2 regions of the Paraburkholderia sp. EG287B genome follow, and region 1 is predicted to be linked to the other one. Evidence: predicted binding sites of a transcription regulator. Region 1 holds the regulator's gene; the other holds the start of a gene.
The links. The regulator FliA, encoded in region 1, starts transcription of late flagellar genes. The targets are predictions, from matches to a motif close to CTAAAGTTTNNNNNNNNNNNGCCGNTA.

Region 1 (11,066 bases):
GGAGCACACGCCGCGCATCACCGACGCCCACGATCTGACGGCGGCGGTGCGCATCGCGCTCGGCCGCGCGATCACGCAGCAATGGTTCCCCGGCAACGCCGACATGCAGGTGATGGGCCTCGACGCGAACCTTGAGCGCGTGCTGTCGCAGACGCTCACCTCCGGCCCGAACCCCGGCCTCGAACCGGGTCTCGCGCATACGCTGCTCGCGCAGACCGAGCAGGCGATGGGGCGCCAGCAGGCGCTCGGCCTCGCGCCGGTGATGCTCGTGCAGCATGCGCTGCGGCCCATGCTGTCGCGCTTCCTGCGCCGCAGCCTGCCGCAGCTCAAGGTGCTGTCGTACGCCGAGGTGCCGGATACGCGCAACGTGAAGGTGGTGAACGTGATCGGGGCGCATTGATCGCGCTGCCGCATCTGGATGAGAAAAAGCCCGCTTCTTGCGGGCTTTTTCGTTAGCCGAGCCGTGGGCGAGCCTTTCTGCGCGTAATTTTTGCCTGCGCGCACCTCCGTCACCGATTCCGCGAATTGCCCGCATTTCTCCGCCCTGATCCACCGATCATGGGGGGCTCACCTTCGAAATAATTCCAACATCGGAAAAGGCCTTGCGTAAGACGCCAGGCCGGCAGCAATCCAGCGCCATTCCAGCAACAGACGACCGGCGGCGGCATTGGCCGCTCACCTCATCAGGGGCTTAGCTTGAACATTCGCAAATTCATCGGTGGCACCAGCCGCGACGCGTTACGGCTCGTACGCGAAGCGCTGGGTGCGGACGCCGTCGTTCTGTCGAACCGTACGCTCGACGACGGCAGCGTCGAAATCGTCGCGCTCGCGGACCGCGATCTCGCGGCGATCGCGCCGGCCGATGCAGCCGCCGCGCAAGGCCTGGGTGGCCTCGTGGCGCAGGGTGGTCAAGGCGCCCCGTTCGCGCAGCCCTCGGCCGCCATGACGCCGATGTCGCGCGCGCCGCGCAGCGCGCCTGGCGCCGCTCCCGCGGCGCTCGCCGCCCCGGTCGGCAGTGCCAACCCCTACGCGAGCGGCATGCCGGACGTGTTCTCCTCGGTGTTCGGCGCGAGCCCGGAAGTGGGCGTCGAAAACGGCGGCGCAAGCGCCGATGCCGATGCCGATGGCGACCACGCCGCCGACACCGCCGTCTCGCTAGGCAAGGAAGCGTCGGCCGCCATCGCGCCGCTTTCGGCTTCGTCGCCTTCTTCGCGTGCCGCGGCGGGACAGCAGGCCGCGCAATCGGCGATGCCGCCGACGCTGCAAGCCGCGAAGCAGGCGGCACAATCGCAACAAGCCGTTCCGCATGCGCATTCGCCGCTGCAAATGGCGCTGCAGGCTGCGACCGAGTCGCTCGCCTCGCCGGCCTTTGCGCCATCGTTTGCGTCCACGGCGCCGGCCGCCAACGCCAACGCTCAGGCCGCCGCACGCGAAGCCGCAGCGCGGCTCGAACAGGCCGCCGCCGCGTCGGCGGGCGACACACCGCGCACGATGGCCGAATCGAACCCCTGGCTGATCGACCACGCCCGCCGCATCGCCAACCAGCAGAACGCGCCGCGCGTGCCGGGCATGACGCCCGCCGCCGCCGCCGCGCGCGGCCTCGGCAGCGTCGCCGACCCGGTGTTGCCGCCCGACGTCGACGCCAGCACGCCCGACTGGGCGCTCGAGGCCGCTCATGTCGCCGCGCGCCGCGCCGCGCAGCGCCTCGGCCACGGTCCGGAGGCCGCCGGCCCCGCGCCCGGCACTCGCAATGCGCAGGGCGCCGATGCGGCGCAAACCGTGAGCGAAGCGATCCGCGCGCGCATCGAGCAGGTCGTCAACGAAACCGTGATGAACGAGCTCGCCTCCATGCGCGGCATGATGGAAGAGCAGTTCGCGGGCCTCCTGTGGGGCGAGCGCCAGCGCCGCAGCCCGGTGCAGGGCGCGCTCACCAAGCAGCTGTTCGCCGCGGGCTTCTCGGCCCAGCTCGTGAAGATGATGATCGATCGCCTGCCCGACGTGCAGACCGAAGAGGCCGGCATGGAGTGGCTCCAGTCGGTGCTCGAATCGAACCTGCCCGTGCTCGAAGACGAAGAAGCGCTGATGGAGCGCGGCGGCGTGTTCGCGCTGATGGGCCCGACGGGCGTGGGCAAGACCACGACCACGGCGAAGCTCGCCGCGCGCTGCGTGATGCGCTTCGGCGCGAGCAAGGTGGCGCTGCTCACCACCGACAGCTACCGGATCGGCGGCCACGAGCAACTGCGCATCTTCGGCAAGATCCTTGGCGTTTCGGTGCACGCGGTGCGCGACGGCGCGGACCTCCAGCTCGCGCTCACCGAACTCAAGAACAAGCACATCGTGCTGATCGACACGATCGGCATGAGTCAGCGCGACCGCGCCGTGGCCGACCAGATCGCCATGCTGTGCGGCGCGGGCCGCCCGGTGCAGCGCCTGCTGCTGCTCTCGGCGACCAACCACGGCGACACGCTCAACGAAGTCGTGCAGGCCTACCAGAGCGAAGACGCACCGCTCACGGGCTGCATCCTCACCAAGCTCGACGAGGCGACCAACCTCGGCAGCGCACTCGACACCGTGCTGCGCTACAAGCTGCCGGTGCATTACGTCTCGACGGGCCAGAAGGTCCCCGAGAACCTTTATGTGGCGACGCGTCGCTTCCTGATCCGCAGTGCCTTCTGCATTCCGCGAGAGAGTTCGCCGTTCGTGCCGCACGAAGACGATATCCCGGCGCTGCTGTCGGCACTCTCGACGCGTTCGAATTCGCAGGCTCCCGAGGTCAGGTTTGGATAAGTTCGTAATCGATCAGGCAGAAGGGCTGCGGCGGCTGCTCGCGCGCGAAGGCTCGCGCGTGGTCGCGGTGACGGGCGGTGCAGGTTCGCCCGGGCGCACGACCACGGTGGTCAATCTCGCGGCGGCGCTCACCGCGCAGGGCAAGGACGTGCTCGTGATCGACGAGTGTCTGGGACCCCGCTCGGTCTGTGCGCTGGTGGGCGGTGTGCGGGGCGCAGGCAACTTCGCCGCCGTCATGCGCGGCGAGCGTACGCTCGACGAAGCTGTGGGCCGTCATGCGCTCGGCTTCGGCGTGCTGGCCGCCTCGCGCGACAACCGTGCGCAGTACACGGCCGCCCAGCTGCAGAAGGTCATTTCGGGTCCCGCGGACATCGTCCTGATCGACGCGCAGCTCGACGCCGACGGCGCGCTTTCGCCGCTCGCCATGCACGCGCACGACGTGCTGATCGTGATGCGCATCGGTGCGCAGTCGATCACGGACGCCTACGCGTGCATGAAACGGCTGCACTTCGCGCATGCGATCGCGCAGTTTCGCGTGCTCGCGAATCATGTGGCGAACGCCAGCGACGCGCAGGCCGCGATCGAGAACCTCGCGGGGGTGGCGAGCCGCTACCTGAGCGTGTCGCTCGACAGCGCCGGCAGTGTCGCCGCCGATCAGCACATGGCGCAGGCGCTCAGGCTCGCGCGCTGCATCGTCGATGCGTTTCCGTCGACGGCCGCCGCGCGCGATTTCCGCCACGTGGCCGCCGAACTGCCGCACTGGCCGATGCGACCCGCGGTCTCGGCGTGCTCGCCGGCCACGGCGCGCGCCAACGCGTTGTTCGGCGCGGCGCACGAAGAACATGAAGCGGCGGGCGACGCACCCGCCGACGATCTGGACGGCGCGCCGCAAGCCGGCGTCCAGCCACACGCTACCCATGCAACAAACGCCGCACACAGCACGCTCGCCGCGAACGCCGATTCGTTCGTTGCGGCCGTGACGGGTGTGCATCCCGCACCCAACGCAACATCCGCGTCCGCGTCGTCCCATGCGGGCTGGCGGACCGAGACGCCCGCGCAGCGGACGTCGCCGCAGCACGTCTGACGTGCGCACGACGACGCCAATCAGGGAGATGAGAAGTGGAGAGCACGATGTATAACGCTCAAGGAAAGATTTCGCAGGCCGACGTGCTCGCGAAGTACGCGCCGCTCGTGAGGCGGCTCGGCTTGCAGCTCGTTGCCAAGATGCCGGCGAGCGTGGACCTCGACGACCTGATCCAGGCCGGCATGATCGGCCTGCTCGACGCGGCCAACCGCTACAAGGAAGATCAGGGCGCGCAGTTCGAGACCTATGCGAGCCAGCGCATTCGCGGCGCGATGCTCGACGAGCTGCGCAGCAACGACTGGCTGCCGCGCAGCCTGCGCCGCACCTCGCGTGAAGTGGAAAGCGCGGTGCACAAGGTGGAGCAGCGGCTCGGGCGCTCGGCCAGCGAGACGGAGATCGCCGAGCATCTGAGCATGCCGCTCGACGAGTATCAGAGCATGCTGCAGGAACTGCACGGCAGCCAGCTCATCTACTACGAAGACTTCGACCGTTCCGCCGAGGACGAACCGTTCCTCGACCGCTACTGCGTCGATCATTCGGACCCGCTCTCGGCGCTGCTCGACGACAGCCTGCGCGGCGCGCTCGTCGAGGCGATCGACCGGCTGCCCGAGCGCGAGAAGCTGCTCATGTCGCTCTATTACGAGCGCGGCATGAACCTGCGCGAAATCGGCGCGGTGATGGAGGTGAGCGAGTCGCGCGTGTGCCAGCTGCACAGCCAGGCGGTGGCGCGCCTGCGCACGCGGCTGCGCGAGATGTCGTGGGCCGGCCAGGAGAATTGAGGCGGTAGACGCTCCGCGCGGCTGCCAGCGCGGACCGGGTGCGGTGAAAGAGCCGGAGTGCGAGAGCGCTCCGGCTTTTTTGTTGATGGACGGGACTCGCGCAAAACAAAAAAGCCGAAGCATCACTGCTTCGGCTTTTGTCTTTGGGCGAACGACGTGCGTGCGCGCTTACAGCCCGAACGCCGGCAGCCGCCCATCGGGACCGTACAGCATCGAGCCGTTGCCCGTTTCGCCGCGCAGGATCGACAGCGCGCGGCGGTTATGTTCCATGCGCGTGCGGATCATCATGCCGATGGTGAGATTCTTGCGGCGCGCGCGCTCGGTCGAGCCCTTGAGCAGCGCCCACTGGCTTGCCAGACGCGCGTCGCCGTCGCAGGCCATTTCGATGCCCTTGCGGCCGCCCGGCAGGCCGAGGCCGGCCAGTTGCGCGTCGCGCGCTTTTTCGAGGCCCGCGAGACGCTGCGTGAGCGTCGTCTTCTGCTCGACGATCTGCGGCAGCGCCTCCATGCCGTCGGCCGACACGAGCGCCTTTTCTTCATAGGCGAGCAGCGACGCGAACGCCTCGACCGTGGCGTGTTCGTCGATCAGTGTGGCCAACAGGGCATCTTTCATTGCAAGGCACCAAAAAAGCGAGGTTTGCGCGGCGCTCGCGCATCGGGCGTCAGTTGCCCGACGTCGGCTTCATGAGGTCGCGCGCGGTCTGGATCACGCCGTCGGCGATCTTGCCGGAGTCGATCTGCAACGTGCCGTTGCGGATCGCGTCCTTGATCGACTGCACGTGCGCCGTGTCGATGTCGGCGGAACCGCTCGCCGCGAGCGAGCGCATCGTCGACGAGAGCGACGAGAGGCTCACGTTCGCGCCGCCTTGGGCGGCGGCGGTCGTGCTGCCTGCCGCGCCGGAGGTGGCCGCGGTGTCGGTGCTTACGCCGGTCGAATCGGCTTGCGAGCGCGCGAGGCCATCCTGCAGCGTGCGCGGATCATTGCGGGTGGAGGAGTCAACTTTCACGATGGGCGTTCCTGATCGATTTGACCTTGATAACGGCACAGGTCGGGCCGAACTTTAGCCGAAAATCCCACCGTTACATGCTGTTACGTGTGCTGGCGCACCAAGCCGGAAACGGCCGGATCGGGCCGTTGGACGGGGCTCTGCGCACCCTGATCCGGCCCTTACCAGCGCTTACCGGCCCTAGATCTGCACCTGCACGGTACCCGCGTCCTTGACCACGCCCGAGATGATCTGGCCGCCGCTCGTGCGCACGCGCACCTGCTGGCCGGGCTCGGCGTTGTTGAGCGCGCTGCCCTCGGCGGAGATCGTGAAGTTGCTGCCCACGGCGATCACCTTGACCGTCTGGCCGATGACGACCGAGGCGGCGCTGCGCAGCATGTCGGTGCGCAGCGGCAGTCCCGCGGAAATGCGCGCGAGCGCGACGGCGCCCGTCGCCTGGTTCGGATCGGTGATGATGGTCTGCGGCAGGTTCGCGAGGTCGCCCGCGCGCGGCATGAAATCGGCGGCCGAAAGCGCCTCGCCCGCGCCGATCTGGCGCGAGGCCACGTAGTAGGTCACGTCCACGGCAATGCGCGCGCTCACATAGAGCGTCCACGGCTTCGCGCCGATGCAGCGCACGCCCACGGTCGTGTGTCCGTAGGTGCGCGCGCCCGGCGGCATGAACGGCTCGAGTGACGTGCAGGCTGCGAGGCCGCGCGGAAACACCGGCGCGACCGTGATGCCCACGTGGCCCGGCAAACCTGCCGACTGCTGCTGCAGGAAGGCGAGCGCGGCGGCGCGGATCGATTCTCCGTCCTGCTGGCCGGGCGGCGTGGCCTGCACGTTCGTGGCGACGGCGCTGGTATTGGGGTTCGGCGGCGCGCTGGTGCTTGCGCTGGCAACCGGCTTCGCGCCCGCGAGCGCCGCTGCGCCCGCGTCCACGACCACCGGGGCGACGCGGTTCGCGGCGGTAGACAGGTTCACGCGCTGCAGCGCGCCCGCGTTGTTCGCATTGGCCGCCGGCACGCGCATGGGCTGGGCGCTCGCACCCGGCGCGGGAACCGTGACGATGCGCGGCGCGTCGCCCTGGGGCGCGCGCTCGCCGGGACCCGGAATCGTGATCATGCCGTTCGACTCGACACCCGCGCGCGCATCCTCGGGCACGCCGTGCGAATTCAGATCGGCATAGCTGGCCGCGCGCAGCGGCGCGGCCTCGGTGGCGGGAGCACTGCTGGCCGCAGCCGCGGCGGGCTTCTTCGCCGTGCTGGTGAGCAGCGCGTTCATCTGCGCGGCGTCGGCGCCCGCGCGGTCGCCGGGGCCCGCAATGAAGATTTGGCCGCCGGCGGCGTCCGGTTGCGCCGGCGTTTGTGCATGCGCGAGCGTGCCGCCAAAGAGCCCTCCGCCAAAGGCGCAGGCAAGCGCACACGTCCAGGACGCGCGCCACGACAGCGCGCGCACACGCCGCTCCAGGCCGGCGTGCGGCCTACGCAAGGTGGCAGTCTGCGGCATTGTCGTTCTCCATCGAATGCATTGACACGCCTCGCATTCTAGGCGGCGGCCCCCGCGCGCTAGCGTCGAATAGAGGGGCGCTTTACCGGCTATTCGTCCGATTGGTTCTTGCCACCCCCGCCTAATATTCCACTCCATGCGCAAAGGCCTTCGGACCACGCGCCTAACGTTTGCGCCAGTTTTCTCGCCGATGGCGGGCCCGCCGCGCTCAAGCCGAATCCTTTTTTCGTTTCACGGAGAACGCCCGATGCTGGACAAACTCGATGCCGAATTCGCCTTCGGGCGCGAAGCGCTCGATGTGCGCGCCACGCGGCAGGCATTGATCTCTTCGAACATCGCGAACGCCGACACGCCGGGCTACCAGGCGCGCGACGTGGACTTCGCGGCGTCGCTGGCTGGCGCGCTGCGCCAGCAGGGCGCCGGCGGCAAGGTGGGCATGACGGCCACCTCGGGCGGCAACGTCCAGCCGCTTGCCATGGCGCAGCCCGCGGGCGTGACGAGCGGCATGCAGATGGCATCCACGGAGTCGGGCCACATGGCCGGCGACGCAAAGCTGATCCCGACGGGCGGCCCGGCCGACACCTACAAGAGCCAACTCATGTACCGCACGCCGGTGCAGCCCGCGCTCGACGGCAACACGGTCGATCTCGACACCGAACGCGTGCAGTTCGCCGACAACGCGCTGCACTTCGAGTCGGGCATGACGGTGGTCTCGCAGCAGATCAAGACGATGCTCTCCGCGATCACCTCGGGTTCGAGCTGATCGACGCACGCAGCGCAGCCGGAAAACGCAGTAACGAAGCCATGAACGACCAACGCGCGCGTGACGCGCACCTGATGTGAGGTCAACGAAACCATGCCATCCCTGATGAACATCTTCAGCGTTGCGGGCTCCGCCATGACGGCGGAATCGCAGCGTCTGAACGTGACGGCGTCCAATCTCGCCAACGCCGACAGCACGACCGGCCCCGACGGCCAGCCGTACAAGGCGAAGCAGGTCGTGTTCGCGGTGAACCCGCTCGGCGGCGCGCGCACGGCCTCGGGCCAGCAGGTGGGCGGCGTCAGGGTGACCGGCGTGGTGGACGACCCCACGCCGATGAAAGAGACCTACGACCCCGACAATCCCTCCGCCAACGCGGACGGCTACGTGACGATGCCGAACGTCGATCCGGTGCAGGAGATGGTGAACATGATCTCGGCGTCGCGCTCGTACCAGGCCAACGTCGAAACGCTGAACACGGCCAAGACGCTGATGCTCAAGACGCTCACGATCGGAACGTAAAGCGGGAAACCTGAAGCACGGCAAGCCGCAGTCAGTACGGACACTGCAGTACATACAGAGACCAGCGGGCGCGAAATGAAGCAGCGCCTGCCACCACCACACGCCAAAGCACGAAGCGCAATCGAGGGAGAACGCGTTGAGTTCCAGCAACACAACCATCGGCGGCAGCACCGCCACCGTGTCGCAGCAACTGCTCGACACCATGAACGGCACGAGCTCGAGTTCGTCGTCGGCGTCGTCGAGCGGCACGAGCGCGAGCGACCTGCAGTCCACCTTCCTGAAGATGCTCGTCGCCCAGCTGCAGAACCAGGACCCGACCAATCCGATGGACAGCTCGCAGATGACCTCGCAGCTCGCCCAGATCAACACGGTGTCGGGCATCCAGCAGCTCAACACGTCGCTGTCGTCGCTCTCCACCCAGCTTTCGGCAGGCCAGAACGCGCAGGCCGCGCTGCTGATCGGCTCGACCGTGCTCGCCCCGGGCAGCAGCGCCGCCGTGTCGAGCGGCAGCGCGCCGCAGCTCGGCGTGACGCTGCCTTCGGCGGTCTCGGACGTGAAGCTCACGATCACCAACTCGTCGGGCCAGGTCGTCAACACGCTCGACCTCGGCGCGCAGTCGGCCGGCACCGTGCCGGTCACCTGGAACGGCAAGGACAGCTCGGGCAACACGGTCGCCGACGGCACCTACACGATCACCGCGAGCGCGACGACCAACGGCCAGTCCGCCACGGCAACCGCGCTCGTCGCGAGCCAGGTGCAGGGCGTGGTCCAGAAGTCGGACGGCACCCCGAGCCTGTCGCTCGCCAACGGCAAGACCGTCGCGCTTACGAGCGTCGGCGCCATTCTCTGAACACGATAAACGCGGAGTAGACAACCATGGGCTACCAGCAAGGATTGAGCGGCCTCGCCGCGTCGTCGAACGATCTCGACGTGATCGGCAACAACATCGCCAACGCGAACACCGTTGGCTTCAAGCAGAGCACGGCGCAGTTCGCCGACGTCTACGCGAACACCATCGCGACGTCGGTGGGCAACCAGATCGGCCTCGGCGCCTCGCTGCAGACCGTGCAGCAGGACTTCGCGCAAGGCACGATCAGCACGACGGGCCAGGCGCTGAACGTCGCCATCAACGGCAACGGCTTCTACCAGATGTCGAACAACGGCACGATCACGTACTCGCGTAACGGCGTGTTCCAGCTCGACAAGAACGGCTACATCACCGATGCCTCGGGCAACGATCTGATGGGCTACGCCGCCAGTTCGACCGGTGTGATCAACACCGCGCAGACCGTGCCGCTCCAGGTGCCGACCACCAACATCGCACCCGTTGCGACCAAGAACATCACGGCGCAGCTGAACCTGAACGCACAGGCCACGACGCCGACCACCACGACCTTCAGCGAAACCGACTCGACGAGCTACACGTATTCGACGTCGGTCACGGCCTACGACACGCTCGGCGGTACCCAGACGGTCAACATGTATTTCGTGAAGGACGCGACGAGCGGCCAGTGGGACGTGTATGCCGGTCAGGCCGGCTCGGTGTCGAAGCTCGGCACGGCGCAGTTCAGCTCGTCCGGCGCGCTGCAGAGCATTACCCCGGATACGGCCAACGGCGTGACGAGCAACGGCACCACGTCGCTTACGTTCAGCATCAACCCGACGGACGGCTCGACGAAGCCCCAGTCGCTGACGCTCGATCTCGCGGGTACGACCCAGTACGGCTCGGCCAACGGCGTGAACAACCTCGCCCAGGACGGCTACGCGAGCGGCACGCTGTCGAACTTCTCGATCGCCGCGGACGGCACCATCACCGGCAACTACTCGAACGGCCAGACCATGTCGCTCGGCCAGATCGTGCTCGCCAACTTCAACAACCCGAATGGCCTCCTGAACCTGGGCGGCAACCAGTTCCAGCAAACGGCGGCATCGGGCGTCGCGCAGGTCTCCACGCCGGGCAGCACGAACCACGGCACGCTCACGGGCGGCGCGCTCGAAGCGTCGAACGTCGACCTGACGAACCAGCTCGTCGACCTGATCACGGCCCAGCGCAACTACCAGGCGAACGCGCAGACCATCAAGACGCAGCAGACCGTCGACCAGACGCTGCTGCAGATGTAACGCGTCTAACCACGTACCGGGCACATCATGGACCGACTGATCTATACCGCGATGACGGGCGCGAGCCAGGCGCTCGAGCAGCAGGCCGTCGTCGCGAACAACCTCGCGAACGTCTCGACCACGGGCTTTCGCGCGCAGCTCGCCAACTTTCGCGCCGTGCCGATGTCGTTCGGCGACGGCTCGACGGTGAACGACCAGACCACGCGCACCTACGTGCTCTCGGCGACGCCTGGCTCGGACATGACGCCCGGTGCGATCTCGCATACCGGCAACCCGCTCGATATCGCGATCCAGGGCCAGGGTTTCATGGCCGTGCAGACGGCCGACGGCAACGAGGCCTATACGCGTGCGGGCAACCTGCACGTCGATGAAAACGGCCAGCTCGTCACGGCCAACAACCTGCAGGTGATCGGCGGCGGCGGCCCGATCGCGGTGCCGCCGGGCTCGGCGATCACGATCGGCAAGGACGGCACGGTTTCGGCCATCGCGCCGGGCAGCCCCGCCAACGCGATCGCCATG
Region 2 (11,066 bases), on a different contig from region 1:
ATAAGCTTTGAACCGTGGTCGCGACACAAAGGCATCCCGATGCCGCGTGACTGACGACGCAACCAACGAGGAGGTAACTCATGAACACGAAGAGCTGGAAGACCCCCGCCCGCGCCATCGCCGCAGCACTGATCGCCGGCGGCGCATTGATGGGCGCCTCGAGCGCCTTCGCTCAATCGGCTCCGTATGGGCTGCGTGCCGAATCGGCGCCGCAATACGGTCAACCGCACATGATGCCGGTGGACGCGCACGTCTCGATCGGTTGGCACGAGAACCGTTATTACGACGGCCACCGCTATTGGGAACACGACGAGTGGATGCACCATCACCCGCACGATCCGGGTCCCCCGCACTACCGCGACGACGACCATCGTCCGCCGCCCCCGCCGCGTTACTGATCCGCGTGACGCACGCGTGATCCAGGGGCCGCCTTCTCTGGAGGCCCCTGAAGCGGCACACCGAGGCCGGTCTTCCCCCTGGGGAGACCGGCCTCGGCGCATTTCAGCGCCTTACTTCGCCGCGCGCGTGCGGGCGCGCGAATATCGTTCGCTATGCGAATCAAATTGACCGCAACGCCCGCCACACGGCGGATCCGGCCTGCCGCGCCGCACGCCGGGCGCATCCGGAAAGGCAGACGTTAGTAATTGCAGGTAATGCGGAAGTGTTGCCGCCCGCACGCCCCGCGGGTAACGTTGATGGGCGTTTCGTTCCCCGGAGCGCACGGTGTATTCTCATTGCCCGGCCAGAGATGGCCGGGATTTTTTTTGCGCGCGAATGAGAACTCTAGCGCCCTTCGGGTGCCAGGCGCACCAGGTTTTTTTTCCGATTGCGGACGCAATTTTGCGGACGTAAGGTGGGATTGCCTCTTGAGAACAGGCGAGCCTTGTGACCCCCGGTCGTGACACCGTCCGACCGGGGATTTTTTTGGCTTCTGTGCTTCTGGAGAATCGCGTCTGCCGGAACGGTGCAGCGGCGCCGCGAGAGAAGAACTATGACGGATCACCGAATGAGGAGTTCGGCTTCGCTCCAGCCAGAGCTAGATCCGTCATACCGTGCATTATCCGGGCTCAAGGCCGGGGCGTCACTAGCATCTGACGCAAAGAACCATTACGCAAACTGGCAAGATATGGGGACTGACGTCGAAAGCCGACCCATGAGCATCGGTTAACATGGGGGTTTCGCCTGCAGTGCCACCCCGCTTGTGCCAACTTTCACGCTCGCCCATCCCGTCACGGCGGAACTCGATATCCGCAAGAGCCGCTTCATCGCGCACGCCATTCCTGTTGCCGACCGCGAAGCGGCCATGGCTGAAATCCGCCGCCTGCGCGACGAACATCCCACCGCCACGCATGTTTGCTGGGCGCTGCTAGCGGGCGGCCAGTCCGGCATGTCCGACGACGGCGAGCCCTCCGGCACCGCCGGGCGCCCGATCCTCGAAGTGCTTCGCCATCACGACCTGGACGGCTTGCTCGCCGCCGTGGTGCGCTACTACGGCGGCGTGAAGCTCGGCGCGGGCGGCCTCGTGCGCGCCTATACCGACGCCATTGCCAGCGCCCTGCATGGGGCCGAGCGCGTCGAGCGCATCGCGCAGGCGCGCCTCACAGTCGAACTCGGCTATCCCGACGAAACCCGCGTGCGCCACTGGATCGACCAGCAGCAGTTCACGCTCGTGGAGAGCCAGTACGCCATGACGGTCCGCCTCACGATCCAGTTGCCCGCTACCGCCTTGGACGCTGCGCGCCACACGCTGACCGATCTCACGCAAGGCCGCTCGGGCTTCCCCGAGCACGTTTGAAGCGGGCGGCTGGCTGCCGCCGCAGTACCGATCCTGTACTTTTCAAAAACTTTTCATTTCTTTCATAAAGTTTCATGAAAGCTTGCCGTAATGAAAGCATGGCCGCGCATTCGCGCGTTCCGTCGACTCGACGCACCAGAACGAACGGACTTCTTTCATGGCAAGCACGATCACGAACACCACGACCGCCAGCGCCAACAGCGCGCTGAGCGACGCCGCCCAGTCGATCATCAGCGGCGCGACCAACTCCACGCTCGACGTCAACCAGCTCGTCAAGGCGCTCGTCAACGCCAAGATCGCGGGGCCGAGCGCCATCCTCAGCGCGAAGCAGACCGCCAGTAACACGACACTTTCGGCGCTCGGCACGCTGAAGTCGGCGCTCGCTTCGCTCCAGACCGCACTCGAGCCGTTCAAAGATGGCGCCGCGCTGCAACGCTTCACCGTCACGACGAGTGAGAAGGACAAGGGCTTGAGCGCGGTGGCCGGCAAGAACGCGGTGGCGAGCAGCTTCACGGTCGAAGTCGATCGCCTCGCGACAGCGCATAAGCTCGCCTCGGACAGCTTCGACACGGGCGAGACGCTCGGGGAAGGCAGCCTCGACATCTCGATGGGCGGCAAGTCCATGCATCTGACGATCGCTGCGGGCAGCAACAAGCTCAGCGACGTCGTCGCGGCGATCAACCGGGCGAAGGACAACCCAGGCGTCACGGCGTCGATCGTCAACGGCGCCGACGGCCAGCACCTCGTGCTGACCGCGAACAAGACCGGCGCGGCCAACGCGATCGACGTGCAGGCGGGCGCGGGCGTCGACACGCGCCTCGCTTCCTCGCAGATGCGCGAAGTCGAGGCAGCCAGCGACGCCGAACTGCGCATCGACGGCACACGCGTCACGAGCGCGAGCAACACGCTCGAGGGCGTGGTGAGCGACATCACGATCAAGCTCGCAAGCGCCTCGGTGGGCACGAAGCAAACGCTCACCATCGCCCCCGACACCGAAGCGACGGGCACATCCATCCGCGACTTCGTGAAGGCGTACAACAGCTACGTGGATGCCCTGAGCGGGCTGACCTCCTACACGGCCGCGACCGGTTCGACGAGCGCGCAAGCGGGCGCGCTGCTCGGCGACTCGATCGCGCGCACGCTCGCGGCGAGTCTGCCCGCGGTCGTTTCGGCGGGCGTGAAGGGCAGCGACGGCGTGACCCATTCGCTGAGCGAGATCGGCATCAAGCTCGACAAGAGCGGCAAGCTCGAGATCGACGACGAGGCGTTCAAGAAGGCGCTGCAACCGGGCAACAGTGCGATTGCGGCGCTGTTCGGCAGCGGCGGCATGACCACGAAGCTCAACAGCGCCATTACGCCCTACGTGCAGTCGAGCGGCATCATCGAGCGGCGCAGCACGGCCATCAACAAGGAACTCGACGACATCAAAAAGCAGTCGTCGATGCTCGATGTGCGCGCAACCCAGCTCACTGCGCAATTCAACCGCCAGTTCACCGCGCTCAATAACCTCATGTCGATCATGAACAACAACCAGCAATATCTGACACAGCTCTTTGGCGGCGCAAACAGCGCGGGCGCCCTCGCGACGAATCACAAATAAAGGCGTGAATGTGCGGTGATCGACGCTAGCAAACGTCGACGGCAGACGAAAAAAAGGCCGCCGAGTGAATCGGCGGCCAACAGGGGACGTGAAGAACAACCGCGAATCGAACTATCGAATCGACCCGACCGCTCCATCATGGCGAGCCAAAATTAAGACAAACTTAAACGCGCGCAAAAAACGCTCGGGAATTCCGGCGCACCGGGGCGCAGGCAATTGAAAGAACGCGTAATAATGGGCTGGCTATACTTGATCTGGTCCGGGCCGCGCATTCATTCGCGCCCGCATGACCGTCTTCTACCCAACCCGGAAGAGCCGCCATGTTTGATCGACTGCATCGGTTTATGGAAGGCGCAGGTCCCGAGCGGCGCCATCGCGTCTGGAGCAAGGTGCGCATTTTCGTGGCCGCAATGGGCACGCTCGGCTCTGCCGCCGGCATCGCCATCGCAGTGGTCGGCCTCATCAACTTCGACCACCAGAAGGTGATTGCCGGCGTGGCCGTCATCATCGTCTGCACGGCAATCTACGTGTCGATCCTCGTACGCGACCGCAATCGCGCCGACTAGCCACGCCGCCCAGCGTTACTGCTTCACTGCAGGTTCTGGCCGTCGCGCGTGACATGCACGGCCGTCGCGCCCACGTAGTCGGCGCGAATGCTGTCGCCCACCTTGATCGATTCGAGCCGTACGTCCGGCGGCGCCACCACCACGACCGTGCGGTTCGGTCCGCGCAACGCGACCTTGCGGCTCTTGCGGTCGATCTTCTCCACCGTCGCGATCACCTGCACGCTGCGCGCCGTTGCCGTCATGCCGCCGGAAGCGGGCGTGGTAGCGACCGTATCGACGCGCGAGCGGATGCCCCGCGTGGCCACCTTTTCGGCGCGCAGCAGCAACGCCTCCTTGTAGAGGATGTTCACATGATCGCCGGGCTTGAGCTTGCTCACGTCGCCGACCGCGGGATCGACCGCGACCGTCACCAGGTTGCGTCGGGCGCCGCGCAGCGTGACCGAATTGGTGGCCGCGTCGATGCTCACGACCGTCGCCGTGGTCTGCACCTCGCCGATCTGCAGCGTCGCGTTGGGCGCACTTTCAGGCGCGGCATCGGACGCCGTCTGCGCAAACAGCGGCACCTGCGGCGACACGCCGAGGGCAAGCACGAGTATGGCGCCGAGCAGCGGCGCCGAAGAACGGTAGCGTGTGGACATGAAGCCTCCTTGTGTGGATCGTGAATGGCAAGAGAGCGGCATGGCGCCGCCCGCACGCATCAAGCGCTGGTCATGCAGGCTTCTTCGGCCGCACAGCGCAGGTAATGGGCATAGACACGCTCGCGTTCCTCGTTGGCGAGCTGGCGCTTTTCGGCAAGCCGCAGCATGCGATGCCGGTCCGCGCCGAGCGTTTCGTAGTAGCGCTCGGTATGCAAGCGCTTGAAGCGTGTATAGAAGTCCGGGCCGGGCAGGCCCGAATCGGTCGAGAGCAGCGAGGCATAGTCGGCCTCGCGTGGCTCGCACAACGCGGCCGCGGCCGCCTCGAGCTTTTCGTAACGCACCCGCAACGGCACGTCGCCCGCGAACAGGGCATGAAACGCGCCGTACGGCACGAGCGAGCGCCGGCTCGCAGCGCGGCGCAGCAAACGACCTACCTTTTCATCGAGTTCTTGATTCATCCGCAGCGGCCAGAAAGCGGGCCGCCGCCCATGCCGCGCATCGTTTGACGAAGCGCACGGACGCATTTGGCGGCCCGCGGGATTCAGGGACCCGTTTCGCCACACGATACGCTGCGCGGCGAATCCGGCATTCTGCATTCGTTCATTCGAATCCAATCCGCATTGCAATCGATTCGAAATGTTTGCGAAAACATTCTGCACAAAAAAAGCAAATCACTCCCTGAAATTGCCCGATAGCCGTCATCACCCTGCCGGATCAGGCTAACTTTTATGGCACAGATCGAAAACGCTAACAAACATCTAAAGGTGCGACCGGCGTCATTTAATTCATATTGAATAAGACTGGCTCACTTCAATCCATGCTGAATACTGAATTAGTCATACAAAACAACGCAGAGTGTTGCTTTTCAATGTTGAGCAATTAAGTCAGGTTAACTGGCTGAAATAGGAGCAAACTTCGGATTGCCTGAGCGGTGCGAAATGGCGGCGCGCATTGTTGACCCACGCGAGTCGGTTGTTTTTTCTCATTAGTTCAGGATTATCCACAAGTCAAGCAGACTATTTTTCCGCTAGCTATACACATTCCCTACAAAAACAATTATTAATATCCGCTGCGGAACACCGAGGCGTTTCGCAACAAGCGCCCTTCACCGGGCGTCGATTTCGCCGTCCGTCATGGTTCCCGCGTCACCGCACCGGCGCCGGATCCATGGCAAGCGACAAGACCCGCTTGCAGGAAGGGTTACAGGAGCGGCACATCCGCATTGCCGCGTGTCCGGAATCTTTCGTCGACGAGTGAACACATGCTTACCCGAACCGAGAACCTGCCGAGCGTCGCGAGAAGAATGGCCGCCGGCCAGATGTTGATGGAAGGCGCGACCGTGAATAGCGTCGCCGACTCACTCCACCTTTCCGCCCAGACGGTGAGGCGCTACAAGTCCATCGTCGAAGACGGCGGCCTTGCAGCGCTCCAGCAGATGAGCGTGGGTGGCCGGCCTTCAGTGCTCGATCAGGCCGCACTAGGCTGGATCGCGAGCGCCCTGCACGGCTCCGCGCGAGAGCATGGCTTTGCGAGCGATGCGTGGACCAACAGCCGCGTGCGCGAGCTGATCGGCCGCCAGTTCGGCGTGCACTATTCGCGCGTCTATACCTGGCAGATCGTCTCGAACCTCGGCCTCGGCCACCGGCTGTCGAAGTCCGCGCGCTGAACGGCATGGCGGCCGTCGCGCGCCGCACGCAAGCCGGCGCGCCTCAGCCTCGCGTTGCGGGTGCATCGCGGCCTCGGCTTCCGGCTTCGGAATCCACCAGCGGCTGCGCCCCCTCGCCCGTCCATTGCTGCGACCGGACCTGATTGCGGCCCGCTTCCTTGGCCTCGTAGAGCAGGCGGTCGGCGGCGGCCAGCAGCTTCGCGCCGCTGCCGCCGTCCGGCGGATTGCAGCTCGCACACCCCGCGCTCACCGTCACGCACCCATGGTGCGTACCACTCAGCGTGAGATTGTCCGACTCGATGCGTTTGCGGATCTTCTCCGCCATGCGCGTCGCGGCGTCGAGCGCCGTGCCCGGCAGCACCACCGCGAACTCTTCGCCGCCAAAGCGCGCGGCGAGATCGGTTGCGCGCCGCGATCCTGCAGCGATGCGCCCGGCCACGAACACCAGCACCTCGTCGCCGGCGGCGTGTCCGTAGGTGTCGTTGAAGAGCTTGAAGTGGTCGATGTCGAAAAACAGCACGGAAAGCGGCGTGCGTTCGCGCACCGCGTGATGCCACTCCTCCGCGAGACGGCTGTCGAGCGCGCGGCGGTTCGCGAGACCCGTGAGCGGGTCGGTGACGGCGAGGCGCACGAGCTTGCCCTCGGCCACCACCTTGTCGCGCAGCGCGAAGGCGAGCATCCAGGACACCGCAACCCATGCGCCGCCGAACACCGTGGTCATCACGAGCGCGATATAGCTGCGCCGCCGCCAGCCGGCGAGCACGTCCCCCACGGCGGGCGCGACGACGACGATGAACGGCGAGTTGCCCACATGCGCAAAGGTGTAGATGCGCTCGACCCCGTCGATTGCCGAGTGCAGCGTATAGGTGCCGGCGTCGCGACGCGAAAAAAATGCGAAATTCGGCAGGTCCGCGTAGCTCGAGCCGGCGCCGCGCGTCGAGGGCGGCTTGCTCGCGAGCAGCGTGCCGTCGCGCATCAGGATGAAGAGGTGGCCGCCCGGGCCCAGGTCGATGCGCTCGAGCAGTTGATCGAGATAGTCGAGGCGCACCCCGAGCAGCGCAACGCCCGCGAACGAGCCGTCGGGCGCGTTGATGCGGCGCGTGAGGCCGATCGTGAGCGCGCCGCCGCGCAGGCGGGAATGGAACGGCTTCGAAAAGAACAGGCCCACATGCGGGTCGCGCTGCTGCGCGACGAAGTAATCGCGGTCGGCGAACGAAATGCCGGCGGGTGAAGTGTCGAAGGCGTTGCTGCGCGAGGCTTTCACATGGCCCGTGGCGTCGATCACATAGGCCCCGCCGAGCCTCGACGCCGCCGTCGCCCGGTCGAACAGCACGCGCTGGCGCAGCGACTCGGGCATGCTCCAGGTCTGCGGCTGCTGCGCCGCCTGAACCACGGCCTGCAGCGACAGGTCGTAAATCTCCACGTTGCGGGCAATGTCGTTGCTGATGAGCTGCACGAGGTTGCGCGAGTTCTCCTGCGCGTGGCGCAGCTCCTCGGCGCGCCCCTCGTAGAGCGCCGCGTAGGTGAGGATCGCCATCACCGTCGCGACGAGCGTGCCGGAAAGCCCCGCGAAGAAGGGATAGTTGCCGATCAGGCGCGTCGCCGCCTTCGCCCGCGCGTGGGCCCAGCGGTGCACCAGAAGACGCAGCGAAAGAACCCGTTTTGGCATCTGCGCAATCCTCTTGCTGACGGCGCGATTCGATGGGGCGCCGGTCTGTCGGGCATGCATCGGGCATGGCTGGCACGAATCCGTCATCAAACGGACACCTGGGCGGTTCAGGATCGGAGGCGAAACCTTTGCCCACTCCCTCCCCCAGGAGCCCGCCTGCCATGCCAGAATTTTCCCTGTCACCGCAACCGGGCACGGCCCCCGCACGCGGGCGCAACGCCAGCCTGCTCGCCTTCCTCGTGGTCATCGCCGCAGGCGCCGTGTACGTGGGGATGCATCTCGCCGACGACCTCTCGCCGGTGCGCGAAAGCTCGGCGATGCCCTGGATCCTGCTCGGCATCGCGCTCCTGATCGCGCTCGGTTTCGAGTTCGTGAACGGCTTCCACGATACCGCGAATGCGGTCGCAACCGTCATCTATACGCACTCGCTTTCGCCCAATATCGCCGTGATATGGTCGGGCGCGTGGAATTTCCTCGGCGTGCTCACGTCCACCGGCGCGGTGGCCTTCGGCATCCTGCAACTGCTGCCGGTGGAGCTGATCCTGCAGGTAGGCAGCAGCGCGGGTTTCGCCATGGTGTTCGCTCTGCTCATTGCCGCGATCATCTGGAACCTGGGCACGTGGTACTTCGGCCTGCCTTCGTCGAGCTCGCATACGCTGATCGGCTCGATCATCGGCGTGGGTCTCATGAACCAGCTCATGCACGGCGCGAACGGCACGAGCGGCGTGGACTGGAGCCAGGCGCTCGGCGTGGGCAAGTCGCTGCTCTTTTCGCCGATCATCGGCTTTCTGCTGGCCGGCCTGCTGCTGCTCATCCTCAAGGCCGTCGTGCGCGTGCCCGCCCTCTACTCGGCGCCGAAGGGCAAGGAGCCGCCGCCGTTCTGGATCCGCTCGTTGCTGATCCTCACCTGCACGGGCGTGTCGTTCGCGCACGGCTCCAACGACGGCCAGAAGGGCATGGGCCTCATCATGCTGATCCTGATCGGCACGGTGCCCACGGCCTATGCGCTGAACCGCGCCGTGACGGCCGAGCAGACGCAGACCTTCATCGCCGTCGCGCACGACGCCACACGCGCGCTCGAGCGCTATACGAACGGCGTGGCCGCGCCCGCCGATCCGCGCGCCGAAGTGGAACGCTTCATCGGCCGCCGCGCCCTGTCGAGCACGACGGTGCCCGCGCTCGCCGCGCTCTCGAACCAGGTGACCGAACAGGTGCGCGGTTACGGCTCGCTCGCGGCAGTGCCGCAATCGGTCGTCGATAACGTGCGCAACAACATGTACGTGATTTCCGAGGCGATCCGCCTGCTCGACAAACAGAAGGCGGTGCCCTTCTCGGCCGACGACCTGAAGTCCATCAACAACTTCCGCAGCCAGATCGACCACGCGACGAAATTCATCCCGACGTGGGTGAAGGTGGCCGTGGCGATCGCGCTGGGGCTCGGCACGATGGTGGGCTGGAAGCGCATCGTGGTGACGGTGGGCGAGCGCATCGGCAAGCAGCACCTGAGCTACGGCCAGGGCGGCTGCGCGGAGGTCGTGGCGATGGTGACGATCGGTGCGGCGGACGTGTACGGTCTGCCGGTCTCGACCACGCACGTGCTCTCCTCGGGCGTGGCGGGAACGATGGCCGCGAACGGCTCGGGCCTGCAATGGAATACGGTGCGCAGCCTCGTGATGGCGTGGGTGCTCACGCTGCCCGCTTCGATCGTGCTGGCTGGCGCGCTCTATTGGGTGTTCAAGCACGTGTTCTGAGCACGAAAGGACCAGAAAAAAGCCGCGCTCCCTGGGAGGGGAGCGCGGCTTATTTGATTGATTGCTGCGAAAGCGGGCAACCCCTCAATAAATCTCCGGAATGAACATGTCCTGCGGCACCGGCTGGCGAATGTAATCCGGATGATGCACGCGCGCCGGCAGTGTGACTTGCGGGTGCTCGATCTCGTGATACGGCACCTGGCTCAGCAAATGGTTAATGCAGTTCAGGCGCGCGCGCTTCTTGTCCACGCCCTGCACGACCCACCACGGCGCCTCGGTAATGTGCGAGCGCTGCAGCATCACTTCCTTCACGTGCGTGTAGGCCTCCCAGCGGCGGCGGCTTTCGAGGTCCATCGGCGAGAGCTTCCACTGCTTGAGCGGATCGTCGATGCGGCTCTGGAACCGCACTTCCTGCTCGTCGTCGGTGATCGAGAACCAGTACTTGACGATCTGGATGCCGCTTCTCACGAGCATCTTTTCGAACTCGGGCACCGAGCGGAAGAACTCTTCGTATTCGTCGTCGGTGCAGAAGTTCATCACGCGCTCCACGCCCGCGCGGTTGTACCAGCTGCGATCGAACAGCACCATCTCGCCGCCCGCCGGCAGATGCTGCACGTAGCGCTGGAAATACCATTGCGTGCGCTCGCGGTTGTTCGGTGCGGGCAGCGCGGCCACGCGGCACATGCGCGGGTTCAGACGCTGCGTGATGCGCTTGATGACGCCGCCCTTGCCCGCCGCGTCGCGTCCCTCGAAGATCACGATGAGCCGGTGACCCGTGCTCACGATCCAGTCCTGCATCTTCACGAGCTCGCCCTGCAGGCGGATCAGCTCGCGGAAATAGACGCGGCGCAGCGCACGCGCCTCGTCGCTGATCTGCAGACCGCTTTCCTGCAGCCGGTCGTCGACCTCCATTTCGAGCTCTTCGTCGTAAGCGTCGATGAGCTCTTCGTTCAGACGCCGGCGGCGATGCAGTTCGGCTTCCTGCAACTGCGCATCCGTATGTTCGGCGTGCATCGTGCGGTCCAGTTCATTCATGGCGACTCTCTCCTTGGTCGATATGCTGTCAACTCGCGCCACTATCGGCGCAGCGAGTGTCACGAATATTTCAAATGCATTGTGGCGGCTCAGCTGAGCGGCCTGGCGAAGCTGAGCTCGTGGCCGTCCGGGTCGACGAGATGAAAATAGCGTTCGCCCCACGGCGCGTCGCGCGGCGCGAATTCGGGCCTGGCGCCGGTCGCCAGCGCGTGGGCGTAGAAGGCGTCCACGTCGGCGACGTAGACGATCACGCGGCCCCAGCCGTTCACCGCGCCGTGCGGCCCCTCCAGCAGGTTCAAATAGCAGACGCCGGCCGCGCCGCCCAGTGCGAACGACGCGAAGCCCG

Region 2: the regulator FliA is predicted to act here: its motif matches at 1,860-1,886, upstream of fliD (flagellar filament capping protein FliD).

Annotation. Positions count from the first base shown of each region.
Region 1 is NZ_JBFRCG010000011.1:346,130-357,195, forward strand. Features, by position in the region: gene flhA (flagellar biosynthesis protein FlhA) at 1-400, shown strand, start outside; gene flhF (flagellar biosynthesis protein FlhF) at 697-2,787, shown strand; partial or broken gene AB4Y40_RS22105 (MinD/ParA family protein) at 2,780-3,562, shown strand; gene AB4Y40_RS22110 (RNA polymerase sigma factor FliA) at 3,919-4,650, shown strand; gene AB4Y40_RS22115 (flagella synthesis protein FlgN) at 4,819-5,262, opposite strand; gene flgM (flagellar biosynthesis anti-sigma factor FlgM) at 5,312-5,656, opposite strand; gene flgA (flagellar basal body P-ring formation chaperone FlgA) at 5,837-7,144, opposite strand; gene AB4Y40_RS22130 (flagellar basal body protein) at 7,392-7,907, shown strand; gene flgC (flagellar basal body rod protein FlgC) at 8,001-8,426, shown strand; gene AB4Y40_RS22140 (flagellar hook assembly protein FlgD) at 8,629-9,276, shown strand; gene flgE (flagellar hook protein FlgE) at 9,303-10,547, shown strand; gene flgF (flagellar basal-body rod protein FlgF) at 10,575-11,066, shown strand, end outside.
Region 2 is NZ_JBFRCG010000008.1:62,130-73,195, forward strand. Features, by position in the region: gene AB4Y40_RS15575 (hypothetical protein) at 81-398, shown strand; gene AB4Y40_RS15580 (YigZ family protein) at 1,202-1,795, shown strand; gene fliD (flagellar filament capping protein FliD) at 1,953-3,395, shown strand; gene AB4Y40_RS15590 (DUF2964 family protein) at 3,716-3,961, shown strand; gene AB4Y40_RS15595 (hypothetical protein) at 3,985-4,599, opposite strand; gene AB4Y40_RS15600 (hypothetical protein) at 4,659-5,057, opposite strand; gene AB4Y40_RS15605 (helix-turn-helix domain-containing protein) at 5,861-6,265, shown strand; gene AB4Y40_RS15610 (diguanylate cyclase) at 6,309-7,934, opposite strand; gene AB4Y40_RS15615 (inorganic phosphate transporter) at 8,096-9,685, shown strand; gene ppk2 (polyphosphate kinase 2) at 9,770-10,720, opposite strand; gene AB4Y40_RS15625 (VOC family protein) at 10,810-11,066, opposite strand, start outside.